3 regions of the Photobacterium sp. 270122K genome follow, and region 2 is predicted to be linked to each of the others. Evidence: predicted binding sites of a transcription regulator. Region 2 holds the regulator's gene; each other region holds the start of a gene.
What was found. The regulator CRP, encoded in region 2, controls carbon source genes, mostly activating them, when cyclic AMP is high. The targets are predictions, from matches to a motif close to TGTGANNNNNNTCACA.
Positions count from the first base shown of each region.

Region 1 (4,292 bases), on a different contig from region 2:
GATTAGAGCTTCAGCGATTGGGCCGTTTACAGCTTCAATAGCTTTAAGTACGCCTTTACCTAGGAAACGAGATTTGTCACCGTCACGTAGCTCAAGAGCTTCGCGAGAACCAGTAGATGCGCCTGATGGAGCTGCAGCCATACCGACGAAACCGCCTTCTAGGTGTACTTCAGCTTCAACAGTTGGGTTACCACGTGAATCGATGATTTCACGACCTAGAACTTTAACGATCTTAGACATTGATGTTTCCTCTTGCTTTATCTTGAAATTAAAAGCTAAAAAAATAGCTGCAGCTAACACTGCGCTACAGCTATCCGTAATCCTTACTTTTTAAGCTCACCGCGCTGGTTATCACCAGCCGCTTTCACGAAGCCCGCAAACAATGGGTGACCATCGCGAGGTGTTGAGGTGAACTCAGGGTGGAACTGAGCAGCCACGAACCATGGGTGGTTCGGGATCTCGATGATTTCCACCAATTTCTTGTCTGCAGAAAGACCAGAAATTTTCAGACCTGCCTTCTCTAGTTTAGGAAGTAGGTTGTTGTTTACTTCGTAACGGTGACGGTGACGCTCGTGAATAGTCGGGTTACCGTATAGTTCACGTGCTTTTGAACCGTCTTGTAGATGACATAGCTGTGAACCTAGACGCATTGTACCGCCAAGATCCGATTTTTCGCTACGCTCTTCAACGTTACCTTCGCTATCAACCCATTCAGTGATTAGGCCAACAACTGGGAATTTCGTTTCAGGGTTAAACTCAGTAGAGTGCGCCCCTTCAAAGCCTGCAACATTACGAGCGAACTCGATCAGTGCAACCTGCATACCCAAACAGATACCTAGGTATGGGATTTTGTTTTCACGTGCATATTGTGCAGTCAGGATTTTACCTTCTACACCACGGTTACCGAAGCCACCTGGTACCAAGATCGCATCAAGGCCTTCCAGCACTTCTGTGCCTTTTGACTCAACATCTTGAGAATCGATGTACTTGATTTGCACTGACAGACGGTTTTTCAGGCCTGCGTGCTTCAATGCTTCGTTAACTGATTTGTATGCGTCTGGTAGTTCGATATATTTACCGACCATACCAATCACAACTTCCGCCGTTGGGTTCGCTTCTTCGTAGATCACTTGTTCCCACTCGTTCAGGTCTGCTTCTGGTGCAGTAATACCGAAACGCTGACAAACAAGATCATCAAGACCCTGTGCTTTAATTAGCTGTGGGATCTTGTAGATAGAATCTACGTCTTTCATCGAAATAACAGCTTTTTCTTGTACGTTACAGAAAAGCGCAATCTTCGCACGTTCGTTTGCTGGGATCATGCGATCGCTACGGCAGATCAGCACGTCAGGCTGAATACCGATAGACAGAAGCTCTTTTACTGAGTGTTGGGTTGGCTTGGTTTTTACTTCGCCGGCTGCGGCAAGGTAAGGAACCAGCGTCAGGTGCATGAACATGGTACGATCACGCCCTTTCTGAACAGCTAGCTGACGGATAGCTTCCATAAATGGTAGCGATTCGATATCACCGACAGTACCGCCAACTTCAACGATAGCCACATCGTGGCCTTTAGCGCCCGCAATCACACGATCTTTGATTTCGTTTGTGATGTGAGGGATCACCTGAATAGTGGCACCAAGATAGTCACCGCGACGTTCTTTACGAAGCACTTCTTCGTAAACACGACCTGCAGTGAAGTTGTTACGCTTGGTCATCTTGGTACGGATGAAACGCTCGTAGTGACCTAAGTCAAGGTCGGTCTCTGCACCGTCTTCCGTTACGAATACTTCACCATGCTGAATCGGGCTCATTGTGCCAGGGTCAACGTTGATGTAAGGGTCTAGTTTCATCATGGTCACGTTTAGACCACGTGCTTCTAGAATAGCCGCTAGAGATGCAGCAGCAATACCTTTACCTAGTGAGGATACGACCCCGCCCGTAACAAAAATGTAATTCGTCGTCATGTTTTACCTGGAAGATTGGTATAGAGGATATAAGTGTATCTGGACGGGAAATTAGTATACCAGACACCCCTTATTGCCACAACGTGAAAACTATCACAGCAGACTGAGTTTTTTTTTGTCTCAAATCAAATCTCCTTCTCAGGACGACTATCAATAGACTCATTAATAGCCAGCCAAAGGTAAACCGTGTTTCGTCTAACCTTTTGACTCGCTGCGTTTTACCGCATCCCAGATCTGATCTAACTCCGCCAGCGAGCAGTCTTCAAGACGCTTCCCTTGTTCTAGCACATTTTTTTCAACCTGGCGAAAGCGACGCTCAAATTTCTGGTTGGCACGCTGCAAGGCGATCTCCGGTTTCACGGCCACATGGCGGCTGAAGTTCGCGACAGCAAACAGGAGATCTCCCATCTCTTCTTCGATTCTCTCCTGCTTCGGTGACGCTTGGATGACTTCTTCCATCACTTCTTCAATTTCTTCGTGCACCTTATCCACCACCGGCCCCAATGTGTCCCAGTCAAAGCCATGCTTAGCACAACGTTTTTGAATTTTATCCGCACGTGTCAGTGCCGGCAGCGCGCGGGGAATATTGGCCAGCACACTGTTGTCCTCGCCTTTTTGGGCGCGCTCTTTGGCTTTTTCGGCCTCCCAATTGGCGTTTATGTCTGCGTCACTCGCAAACGCCTTATCGCCAAACACGTGCGGATGGCGACGGGTCAGCTTTTCATTGAGCCCTTCGACCACATCGTTAAAGTCAAACAGCCCTTGCTCTTTGCCCATCTGGCTGTAAAAAATCACCTGGAACAATAAATCCCCCAGCTCCTCACGCACGTCATCCCAGTTTTGCTGCTCAATGGCATCCGCCACTTCATAGGCTTCTTCAATGGTGTGCGGCACAATGGAGGCGAAAGTTTGTTTTTGATCCCACGGGCAACCCGTTTGCGGATCACGCAGTGTCGCCATGATCGCCACCAAGCGTTCTATCGGTGTCTGTGATGTCTCTGTCATTGTTCGTTTTCCTTCTCACTCTCGATGCGAACTGTTGCTTCAACAATATAGCGGTAAAAAAAACGGGCAGCATCTGGGCTCCCCGTTTCTGGTTTGAGTTTCTGGTTTTTAGTTCCGAGTCTCGAGTTTCTAAGTTCTAGTTCCTAAATTCTAGTTTCTAGGCTCTACATCTAGATACTCGTCCCTAGATACTCGTCCCTAAATACTCAGCTCTCACTGATCAGTGAAGACGCTTGGCTTCGGCCACGTCTTTCACTTGCTCAATGCGCTTAAGCACTCGGCCCAGCACATCGAGATCCGTCAATTCCAAATCAAAGTCCAAAATGGAAAGCTGCTTTTTAAAGTCCACCCGGCTCTTCATACCCGCGACCTTGGCTTTTTCATTGGCAAAGGTATTGGTCAGCTCTTTTATCAACCCGCTTCGCTCTGATGCGGTGACGCGCACGGTGATATTGTAGTTCCCCACAAATCCCCCGCCCCACACGGTATCAATGATCCGCTCGGCCGCCACATGGCGTAACTCTTCCAATTGCTCACAATCGCTACGGTGCACAGAAATCCCGCGGCCTTGCGTCACAAAGCCTTGGATCTCATCACCTGGGATCGGCTGACAACAACGCGCCAAATGTGTCATGAGGTTATCCACCCCTTCCACCACCACCGCATCACGCTGTGGTTTTTTGGCTGACGACATTTTGCTGTTCGCTTCCGCCAACTTCTCCAGCAACTGCTGATCTTCTTCTTCCGCGGTCGGCTTGTTAACCAAGGCATTGATATGGTTAATGACTTGGTTGATACGCAAATCACCACTGCCGACCCCGGCAAAGAGTTCATCCGTCGAGTTTACGTTAAAACGCTTCAGCGCATAGGCTTCGGCATCTTTCAACGTGGCACCGATTTTGTGCAGCTCGTGCTCCAAAATCTCACGGCCTGCCGCAATGTTTTTGTCGCGATCTTGTTTACGGAACCACGCATGCACCTTCGCACGCGCTCGGCTTGAGGTCACAAAGCCTAAGTTCGGGTTCAGCCAGTCACGGGATGGATTCGGCTCTTTCTGGGTGATGATTTCAACCTGATCGCCCATCTGCAAGTGGTACGTGAACGGCACAATGCGCCCTTCCACCTTGGCCCCGATACAACGGTGCCCCACTTCCGAGTGAATGTGATAAGCAAAATCCAACGGCGTGGCATTTAGTGGCAAATCCACCACGTCCCCTTTCGGGGTAAAGGCATACACGCGATCATCAAACACTTGGCTACGCAGTTCGTCGAGCATTTCACCCGAATCCGACATTTCTTCTTGCCATGCCAGTAGCTTACGCA
Region 1 covers NZ_JBPOEN010000008.1:54,294-58,585, forward strand. Annotated here, with positions in the region: gene eno (phosphopyruvate hydratase) at 1-240, opposite strand, end outside; gene pyrG (CTP synthase) at 324-1,964, opposite strand; gene mazG (nucleoside triphosphate pyrophosphohydrolase) at 2,160-2,969, opposite strand; gene relA (GTP diphosphokinase) at 3,190-4,292, opposite strand, start outside.
Region 1: a site for CRP is predicted at 2,047-2,062, ahead of pyrG (CTP synthase). Genes of this name have one in related genera too.

Region 2 (4,292 bases):
TCCGCCAATACGGTCTGGATGGCAGCGGCCAATACCGCCGTTATCTGCATACCTTTGATGAAGCCGTGCCTTATAACCTGATGCCCGGCACGTTTACCCCTTGGCAATCATTGCCGGAAAATACCGATGTGTTGTTTTACGAAGGGTTGCATGGCGGTGTGGTCGACGGTGACACCAATGCGGCGCAGCATGTCGACTTATTGATTGGCATGGTGCCGATCGTGAACTTGGAGTGGATCCAGAAGATCGTGCGCGATACCCGCGATCGGGGCCATTCGCGTGAAGCGGTGATGGAATCGATTGTCCGCTCGATGGATGATTACCTCAATTACATCACCCCCCAGTTTTCCCGCACCCACATTAACTTTCAGCGCGTGCCGACGGTAGATACCTCTAACCCTTTGAGCGCAAAAGCCATTCCAAGTTTGGATGAGAGTTTTGTCGTGATCCGTTTTCGTGGGATCAAGAAGGTCGATTTCCCCTATTTACTGTCAATGATCCAAGGCTCCTTCATGTCACGCCATAACACCTTAGTCGTGCCCGGCGGTAAAATGAGTTTTGCGATGGAGCTGATCATGCGCCCCTTGATCCAACAGTTGATTGATACGGGGAAGATTGGCTGACAAGGGCAAGGAAAAGCAGGGATGAGGAACAAGTTTGCGCGTTTATAGGGATAGGGACGAGTTTTCGAGTAGCGAGTGACGAGTAAAAGCGACTGTGGTTCTGTGGTTCTGTGGTTCTGTGGTTCTGTGGTTCTGTGGTTCTGTGGTCAAAATACCGCTTCTCATTCAAGATTCAAATACTTCAGTTCTCGCTCTTACCATAGGGCCTTAGGGCCCAAGGACCGCTCTCGACCGCCTTTGCTTTTTCGCACTTACTCGCCCCTCGTCCCTTCTTTCTGTCTTACCCTTCAATAATCTCGTACGAGTGGGTCATCTCGACGCCTTCACCCAGCATCAAACACACTGAGCAGTATTTCTCTAACGAATCCGCCACGGTTTTGGCCACCAGCGCTTCATCGAGGCCTTTGCCTGTCACCACAAAATGCAGATTGGCCGAAGTAAACAAACGTGGCGCTTGCTCACGACGCACTGCTTTGATTTGTGCTTCACACGCGGTGATCGGCTGACCGGCTGACGTCAATCCGTCCACGACATCCACCGAACTGCATCCCCCTGCTGCCATTAAAACCAGCTCCATCGGACTGGGTGCTTTTTCGCCACCCTTGCCGTCCATCACCACACTATGACCTGAATTTGACTGGCCTAAGAAGGTCATCCCTTCTACCCATTTAACGCGTGATTGCATTGCATTCTCCTTACTACTTTTGAGGGATTTGGGCACTATCTAACAACCGTGTGATCATGTGCACACTTATGGGTATAAAATGGCCGCGCCCGATAGATCAATATCAAGAAAAGCGTGCCGAAAAAAGATAAACTCTGAACTAATTATTCAGGTCAGCTTGCAGCCTTGCCGTTGACTGAATATCCTAAACGGCGAACTACATTATTGTTAGGCCCGGCCTCAAACGTATAGGGACGTCGTTGTTGGGCAACAAACGCAGAGGAAGTTAGTAATATGGTTCCAGGTAAACCTCAAACAGATCCAACTTTAGAGTGGTTTCTTTCCCATTGCCACATTCATAAGTACCCGTCAAAAAGCACGTTGATTCATGCGGGTGAAAAAGCTGAAACGCTCTATTACATCGTTAAAGGTTCTGTTGCTGTTCTCATCAAGGATGAAGAAGGCAAGGAAATGATCCTGTCTTACCTAAACCAAGGTGACTTCATTGGTGAGCTAGGTCTGTTTGAAGAAGGCCAAGAGCGTACCGCATGGGTACGTGCAAAGACCCCTTGTGAAGTGGCTGAGATTTCATTCAAGAAATTCCGTCAGCTGATCCAAGTCAATCCAGACATCTTGATGCGCCTATCTGCACAGATGGCAAGTCGCTTACAGGTGACAAGCCAGAAAGTGGGCGACCTTGCGTTCTTGGACGTAACCGGCCGCATCGCGCAGACATTGCTGAACTTGGCTAAACAGCCAGATGCAATGACGCACCCAGACGGCATGCAAATCAAGATCACCCGTCAGGAGATTGGTCAGATCGTTGGTTGTTCTCGTGAAACCGTTGGCCGTATCTTGAAGATGCTGGAAGAGCAAAACCTGATTTCTGCTCACGGTAAAACGATCGTGGTGTACGGTACGCGCTAAACGTACAAGTCACACCAATAAAAAAAGCCGCTCATTGCGGCTTTTTTTTCACTTTGCGTATCGCTATAGGGCATATTTGTTAGCAAGCTCACTCTTTTCCTTGTTTGCCACGTCCACACTTGATGCTACATTATGCATATAAACGCACTCTGATTTCTATGGATGGAAATACACGCGATGGACATTGAACGTTTCTCTCAGCATCACACCACACTCTCTGCGGGCACCACCTTCCCCCTGCCGACAACGGTAGAACTCACCGGCTTTAGTGATGGGCGATCCTTCTTGGAACAACACGAACTTCCCCGTTACGGCACCGTGCGTCCCGGGTTAGAGATCTCTCCCCTCGACAGTCGCCATCTGTAGAGAGTGACTATCTGTAGAGAGTGACTATCTGTAGAGAGAGACTATCGACCTTTGGTCATCACGGCTCTCTGGCCGTCACAGGCGCATCGGTGCTTTCGAAGATCTTATCGGCAGACGCTTCCACAAAGCCTGAAAACAAGGCTTCTCCCTCTGCGGTCGGATAGCGTTTGGCAAATTCATAAAAGCCACCGGGAATGGTATAGACCCCGTCAGTAAAGCCAACGTCGATCTGATCGGCCAAGGTGGCCGATTGCTCCAACATCACCGCAGGGGATCCTTTCACGTCCCCGCCTGATGCATTAATGGAAAACCCATTGTGTAGCAACAGATGGTTCACTTCCGCCACCTCGGTAAATTGCTCAAGGTGATTGATACTGACAGTAAAATGGTTCGCACCAAAGCCGTGCGCGGCCAACCAGCCCGCATATTCGCTTTCCGCATACAGTAACTCATAGGTGGCGTAATCCAGACCCCAAGCGCGACCACCAAACAGGAATGACGGATCCCGCATCACCGACTCCGGCACCTGATCAATCAAATCCCGCACGGTTTCTTGAAACAAGGCGCTGAACTGCCCCACCATCAATTCACTGATAAACACTTTAGGCGCAAGGGGGTTAGGGTGCTCAAAATGCTCAGCATAGAGCTTTTTCCCTTCAAAATGGTACCTCCCCATCGGCTTATACCCGATCGCAATGAAGGGGGCGGCGAGTCGGTCTAACCCGACTTTGGGTAAATTAAACGTCCGCAACGCGATGTGGTCATTGTGCAGAGGCTCTTCTTCCGTCAGCAAATCATGTATGTCTTGCGCTGACGGGCATAGACGCTGCACATAGTCTTGCCACAAGTTATCAAATAATTGCACTACCCGTTCCATCTCATCCCCTCCTCACAAGGTGATATCACACGCTGTCTATTTCGCTGTTACGTTAACGGCCTCGCTCGCTACTGAGGGTGGCTCCCCATGCCAGGGATCGGCTGGGCGGGCAACTCAGGTTGTGCCCCTTCCATCGACGCCATGGGATAGGCACAGTAATCGGCAGCATAATACGCACTCGGGCGTAAGTTACCCGATGCCCCCGGGCCACCAAAGGGTGCATCGCCACTGGCACCGGTCAACGGTCGGTTACGGTTTACGATCCCGGCGCGGATATGATCGAGAAAGTACGCCCATTCCGGATCGTCGGTCGAGATCAATCCGGCGGATAACCCAAAGCGGGTGGCATTGGCCAGCGTCACGGCGTCTGCCAAGGTGTCATAACGCACGACCTGCAACAAGGGGCCAAAATATTCTTCATCCGGCAAGGCCGCAATCGCCGTCACATCAATGATGGCGGGCGTCACGATCGCCCCTTGCCCACGAGTGGCGGTGAGCAGACTTTGCCCTCCTAACGCCACTAAGTCGGCCTCGGCTTGTACGATACGCTCGGCGGCGGCCACGGATATTTGTGGCCCCATAAATGGCGCCGGAGACGCAAAAGGCCCATCGACATGCAGCTGCTGCGTTAACGTCACTAAACGCACCACCAGCTGATCCCCTTCCTCTCCACGCGGCACATACAATCGGCGTGCACAGGTACAGCGTTGACCCGCACTTAAAAATGCCGACTGAATAATAGTGTAGACAGTGGCGTCCAAGTCGCCATAGTGCGACGACACAACCAAGGGATTATTCCCCCCCATTTCCAGTGCCAACATTTTCTCTGGCTGAC
Region 2 covers NZ_JBPOEN010000009.1:205,707-209,998, reverse strand. Annotated here, with positions in the region: gene ACSF8W_RS17150 (phosphoribulokinase) at 1-623, shown strand, start outside; gene ACSF8W_RS17145 (OsmC family protein) at 904-1,308, opposite strand; gene crp (cAMP-activated global transcriptional regulator CRP) at 1,582-2,214, shown strand; gene ACSF8W_RS17135 (hypothetical protein) at 2,392-2,580, shown strand; gene ACSF8W_RS17130 (DUF1338 domain-containing protein) at 2,639-3,457, opposite strand; gene astD (succinylglutamate-semialdehyde dehydrogenase) at 3,526-4,292, opposite strand, start outside.

Region 3 (4,292 bases), on a different contig from region 2:
GCACGATCCACAAAAGCCGGTACTGTACCGCGTGCCGCTTGCGCGCGTTGCTGTCCCATAAGATCCAAGCATAACGCCGCAAAGCGCGGCAGATCGGTCCACGGCAACGCCCCGTCAGGCAGTTGTGCCTGTTCACGGATCAAGGTGCGAGATGCTTCTGGAAAGGTCAGGTAACCCCGATCAGCCAAGGCCGCCAGCAAGGTGGTTTTCCCCGCCCCGGGCCCGCCGGTAATAATCATCGGTTGCATCATGTTTTCTTCTGTCGGTGTTAGGTAAGCGCACTTTTCTCGGCGCCAGATACAACAATCCCCCCATGGTCAGACCGATGGGGGGATTGAATTAACGGCAATTAACTAGTAATTACTTACCAGCACGACCTGCACGTTTACGATCGTTTTCAGTCAGAAGCTTCTTACGAATACGGATGCTTTCTGGCGTTACTTCTACTAGCTCATCGTTATCGATGAATTCTAGTGCCTGCTCAAGGGTGTACTTGATTGCAGGAGAAAGTGTTTGCGCTTCATCAGTACCAGAAGCACGAACGTTTGTTAGCTGCTTACCTTTAAGACAGTTAACAGTCAGGTCGTTAGAACGGTTGTGAATACCGATGATCTGACCTTCGTAAACTTCGTCTGCGTGCTCAGCAAATAGACGACCACGCTCTTGTAGGTTGAACAGTGCGTAAGTCAGTGCTTTACCGGTTGCATTTGAAATCAATACGCCGTTGTTACGCTGGCCGATAGTACCGCCCTTGTGATCGCCGTAGTGATCAAATGAGTGGTAAAGCAGACCTGAACCTGAAGTTAGCGTCATGAACTCAGTCTGGAAGCCGATAAGGCCACGAGAAGGCATCATGAAGTCCATGCGAACACGGCCTTTACCATCTGGTGCCATGTCAGTCATCTCACCTTTACGTAGGCCGATGTTTTCCATGATACCGCCCTGATGCTCTTCCATCACGTCGATAGTTACGGTTTCAAACGGTTCCATTAGCTGGCCGTTCTCTTCTTTCAGAATTACTTCTGGACGAGATACTGCAAGCTCGAAGCCTTCACGACGCATGTTTTCGATCAGGATAGACAGGTGAAGTTCACCACGGCCTGATACGCGGAATTTATCTGGATCTTCAGTTTCTTCAACGCGTAGTGCAACGTTGTGTACCAATTCTTTCTGCAGACGCTCAAGAATGTTACGTGACGTTACGTACTTACCTTCTTTACCCGCGAACGGAGAGGTGTTTACCTGGAACGTCATCGTTACTGTTGGTTCATCAACAGATAGCGGAGTTAGCGGATCAGGGTTGTTCACATCACAGATAGTGTCAGAGATCTTAAGCTCGCCAAGACCAGTGATCGCGATGATATCACCAGCAGTTGCTTTCTCGATATCGTGACGCTCAAGACCTAGGTAACCTAGAACTGTACCCACTTTACCGTTACGCTTCTTACCGTCAGCACCAACAACACAAACCTGCTGGTTTGGTACTACAGAACCACGCGTTACACGCGCAACACCGATAACACCTACGTAAGAGCTGTAGTCAAGCTGAGAGATTTGCATCTGTAGCGGACCATCAACGTCAACGTTTGGCGCGTCAACGTTATCAACGATAGCTTGGAACAACGGTTCCATGTTCTCGCCAGTCTCGCCTTCTTCTAGGGTTGCCCAGCCGTTTAGTGCTGATGCGTAAACCACTTTAAAGTCTAGCTGTTCGTCAGAAGCACCTAGGTTGTCGAATAGGTCAAAGATTTGATCCATTACCCACTCAGGACGTGCGCCTGGACGGTCAATCTTGTTGATTACAACGATTGGCTTCAGGCCGTGTGCGAACGCTTTCTGTGTTACGAAACGCGTTTGAGGCATAGGACCATCAACGGCATCAACGATAAGAAGCACAGAGTCAACCATTGACATGATACGCTCAACTTCACCACCGAAATCGGCGTGTCCTGGGGTATCTACGATGTTGATACGGTAGTCATTCCAGTTAATCGCTGTGTTCTTAGCAAGAATGGTAATACCACGCTCTTTTTCGATGTCGTTTGAATCCATTACGCGTTCTTCAACTTCACCGCGAGACTCTAACGTGCCAGACTGCTGAAGCAGTTTGTCAACCAGGGTAGTTTTACCGTGGTCAACGTGTGCAATAATTGCGATATTTCTTAATTTGTCGATCTGTTGATTAGACATGGATTTCACATTCACTCAGAACATGCAGCGGCCGGATGGCGCCACTTGGTTAAAAAAACGGCTCATAATCTAACAGATTTTACGCTAAAACCCACCTAATATGTGATTTATATCACCGCCTTTTTTTCATCCGCTGTTTATTCCCTGTTTTTTTCTGCTTTTTCCGTCAAGAATTCTCACAAATTTGCCGTCTTTTACCGATTTATTCGTCATCACGCTGATTGACAATATGCCGGGGTGGGCTAATGTAGATACGCATCGCCCTGTCGGGAATGTCAGGCACCTGCACTACAATGGTGCAGCATTTCCCCACAATGGTGCGAACAAAGGAATTTTACGCCCCTAAAACGCCAAGAATGCGCTATTTTGGGGCTTTGAAAAGTTGGCACGGTTCTCGCTTATATCAAATCATGCGAGCGAATATCGCTCTCACCTATTTTGTTGCGGCCCGCTGCCCAATCTAACACCGGAGGTTACTCAAGATGTCAGTTGAAAACGTACTCGCGCTGATCCAGGAAAACGAAGTGAAGTTTGTTGACCTACGCTTTACCGATACCAAAGGTAAAGAGCAGCATATCTCTATCCCTTCTCACCAAATCGACGCTGACTTCTTTGAAGAAGGTAAGATGTTCGATGGTTCTTCAGTAGCTGGCTGGAAAGGTATCAACGAATCAGACATGGTGATGATGCCGGACGCAGCAAGCGCAGTGCTTGACCCATTCACTGAAGATGCCACGCTGAACATCCGCTGTGACATCCTCGAGCCTGCTACCATGCAAGGCTACGACCGTGACCCGCGCTCTATCGCGAAACGTGCTGAAGATTTCATGCGTTCAACCGGTCTTGCTGACACCGTATTGGTTGGTCCTGAGCCAGAATTCTTCCTGTTTGACGACGTGAAATTCAACACTGACATGTCAGGCTCTTTCTTCAAAATTGATGATATCGAAGCCTCTTGGAACTCGGGTTCTGACATCGACGGCGGTAACAAAGGTCACCGTCCAGGCGTGAAAGGCGGTTACTTCCCAGTCGCACCTGTCGATTCATCACAAGACATCCGTTCTGCGATGTGTTTGATCATGGAAGAAATGGGTCTGGTGGTTGAAGCACACCACCACGAAGTGGCGACAGCGGGTCAGAATGAAATCGCAACGCGTTTCAACACCCTGACAACCAAAGCCGATGAAATCCAAATCTACAAATACGTCGTGCACAATGTCGCTCACGCCTTTGGCAAAACAGCGACCTTCATGCCAAAACCACTTGTCGGTGATAACGGCAGCGGTATGCACGTTCACATGTCACTGAACAAAGACGGTCAAAACCTCTTTGCCGGCGACAAGTACGGCGGCCTCTCTGAAATGGCACTGTTCTACATCGGCGGTATCATTAAGCACGCACGTGCAATCAATGCGTTCGCAAACCCTGCAACGAACTCGTACAAGCGTCTTGTACCGGGCTACGAAGCCCCTGTTATGCTGGCTTACTCTGCCCGTAACCGTTCTGCGTCAATCCGTATCCCAGTGGTACCAAGCCCGAAAGCACGTCGTATCGAAGTGCGTTTTGGTGACCCAGCGGCGAACCCATACTTGGCATTTGCAGCAATGCTAATGGCTGGCCTTGACGGTATTAATAACAAGATCCACCCTGGCGAAGCCATGGACAAAGACTTGTATGACCTACCGGCAGAAGAAGCGGCTGAGATTCCAAAAGTGGCTGAGTCACTACAAGGTGCCCTACAGGCGCTTGACGAAGATCGCGAGTTCCTTACAACAGGCGGCGTGTTCTCTGATGACTTCATCGACTCTTACATCCAGCTAAAATCAGCCGATGTTGAGCGCATCAACATGGCAACACACCCACTAGAATTCGAACTGTACTACTCTGTATAAGTAACGTACTGAGAGAACACACTAGAGAATATGGCCAGCCTCACACGCTGGCCTTTTTTGTATTGCTGATCCTTCAATGCCTGCCAACAATGGACAGATCATCCATAGCCATGCCCTAAACTTATGAAAATACGTCACCTCACGCTCTTGATCGGACTTGGACTTGTCACTGGCATGTCAGGCATGGCCGTGGCCGATACCATTTACACC
Region 3 covers NZ_JBPOEN010000016.1:65,656-69,947, reverse strand. Annotated here, with positions in the region: gene ACSF8W_RS22330 (AAA family ATPase) at 1-248, opposite strand, end outside; gene typA (translational GTPase TypA) at 361-2,190, opposite strand; gene glnA (glutamate--ammonia ligase) at 2,673-4,082, shown strand; gene ACSF8W_RS22315 (DUF4124 domain-containing protein) at 4,206-4,292, shown strand, end outside.
Region 3: a site for CRP is predicted at 2,292-2,307, ahead of typA (translational GTPase TypA). Genes of this name have one in related genera too.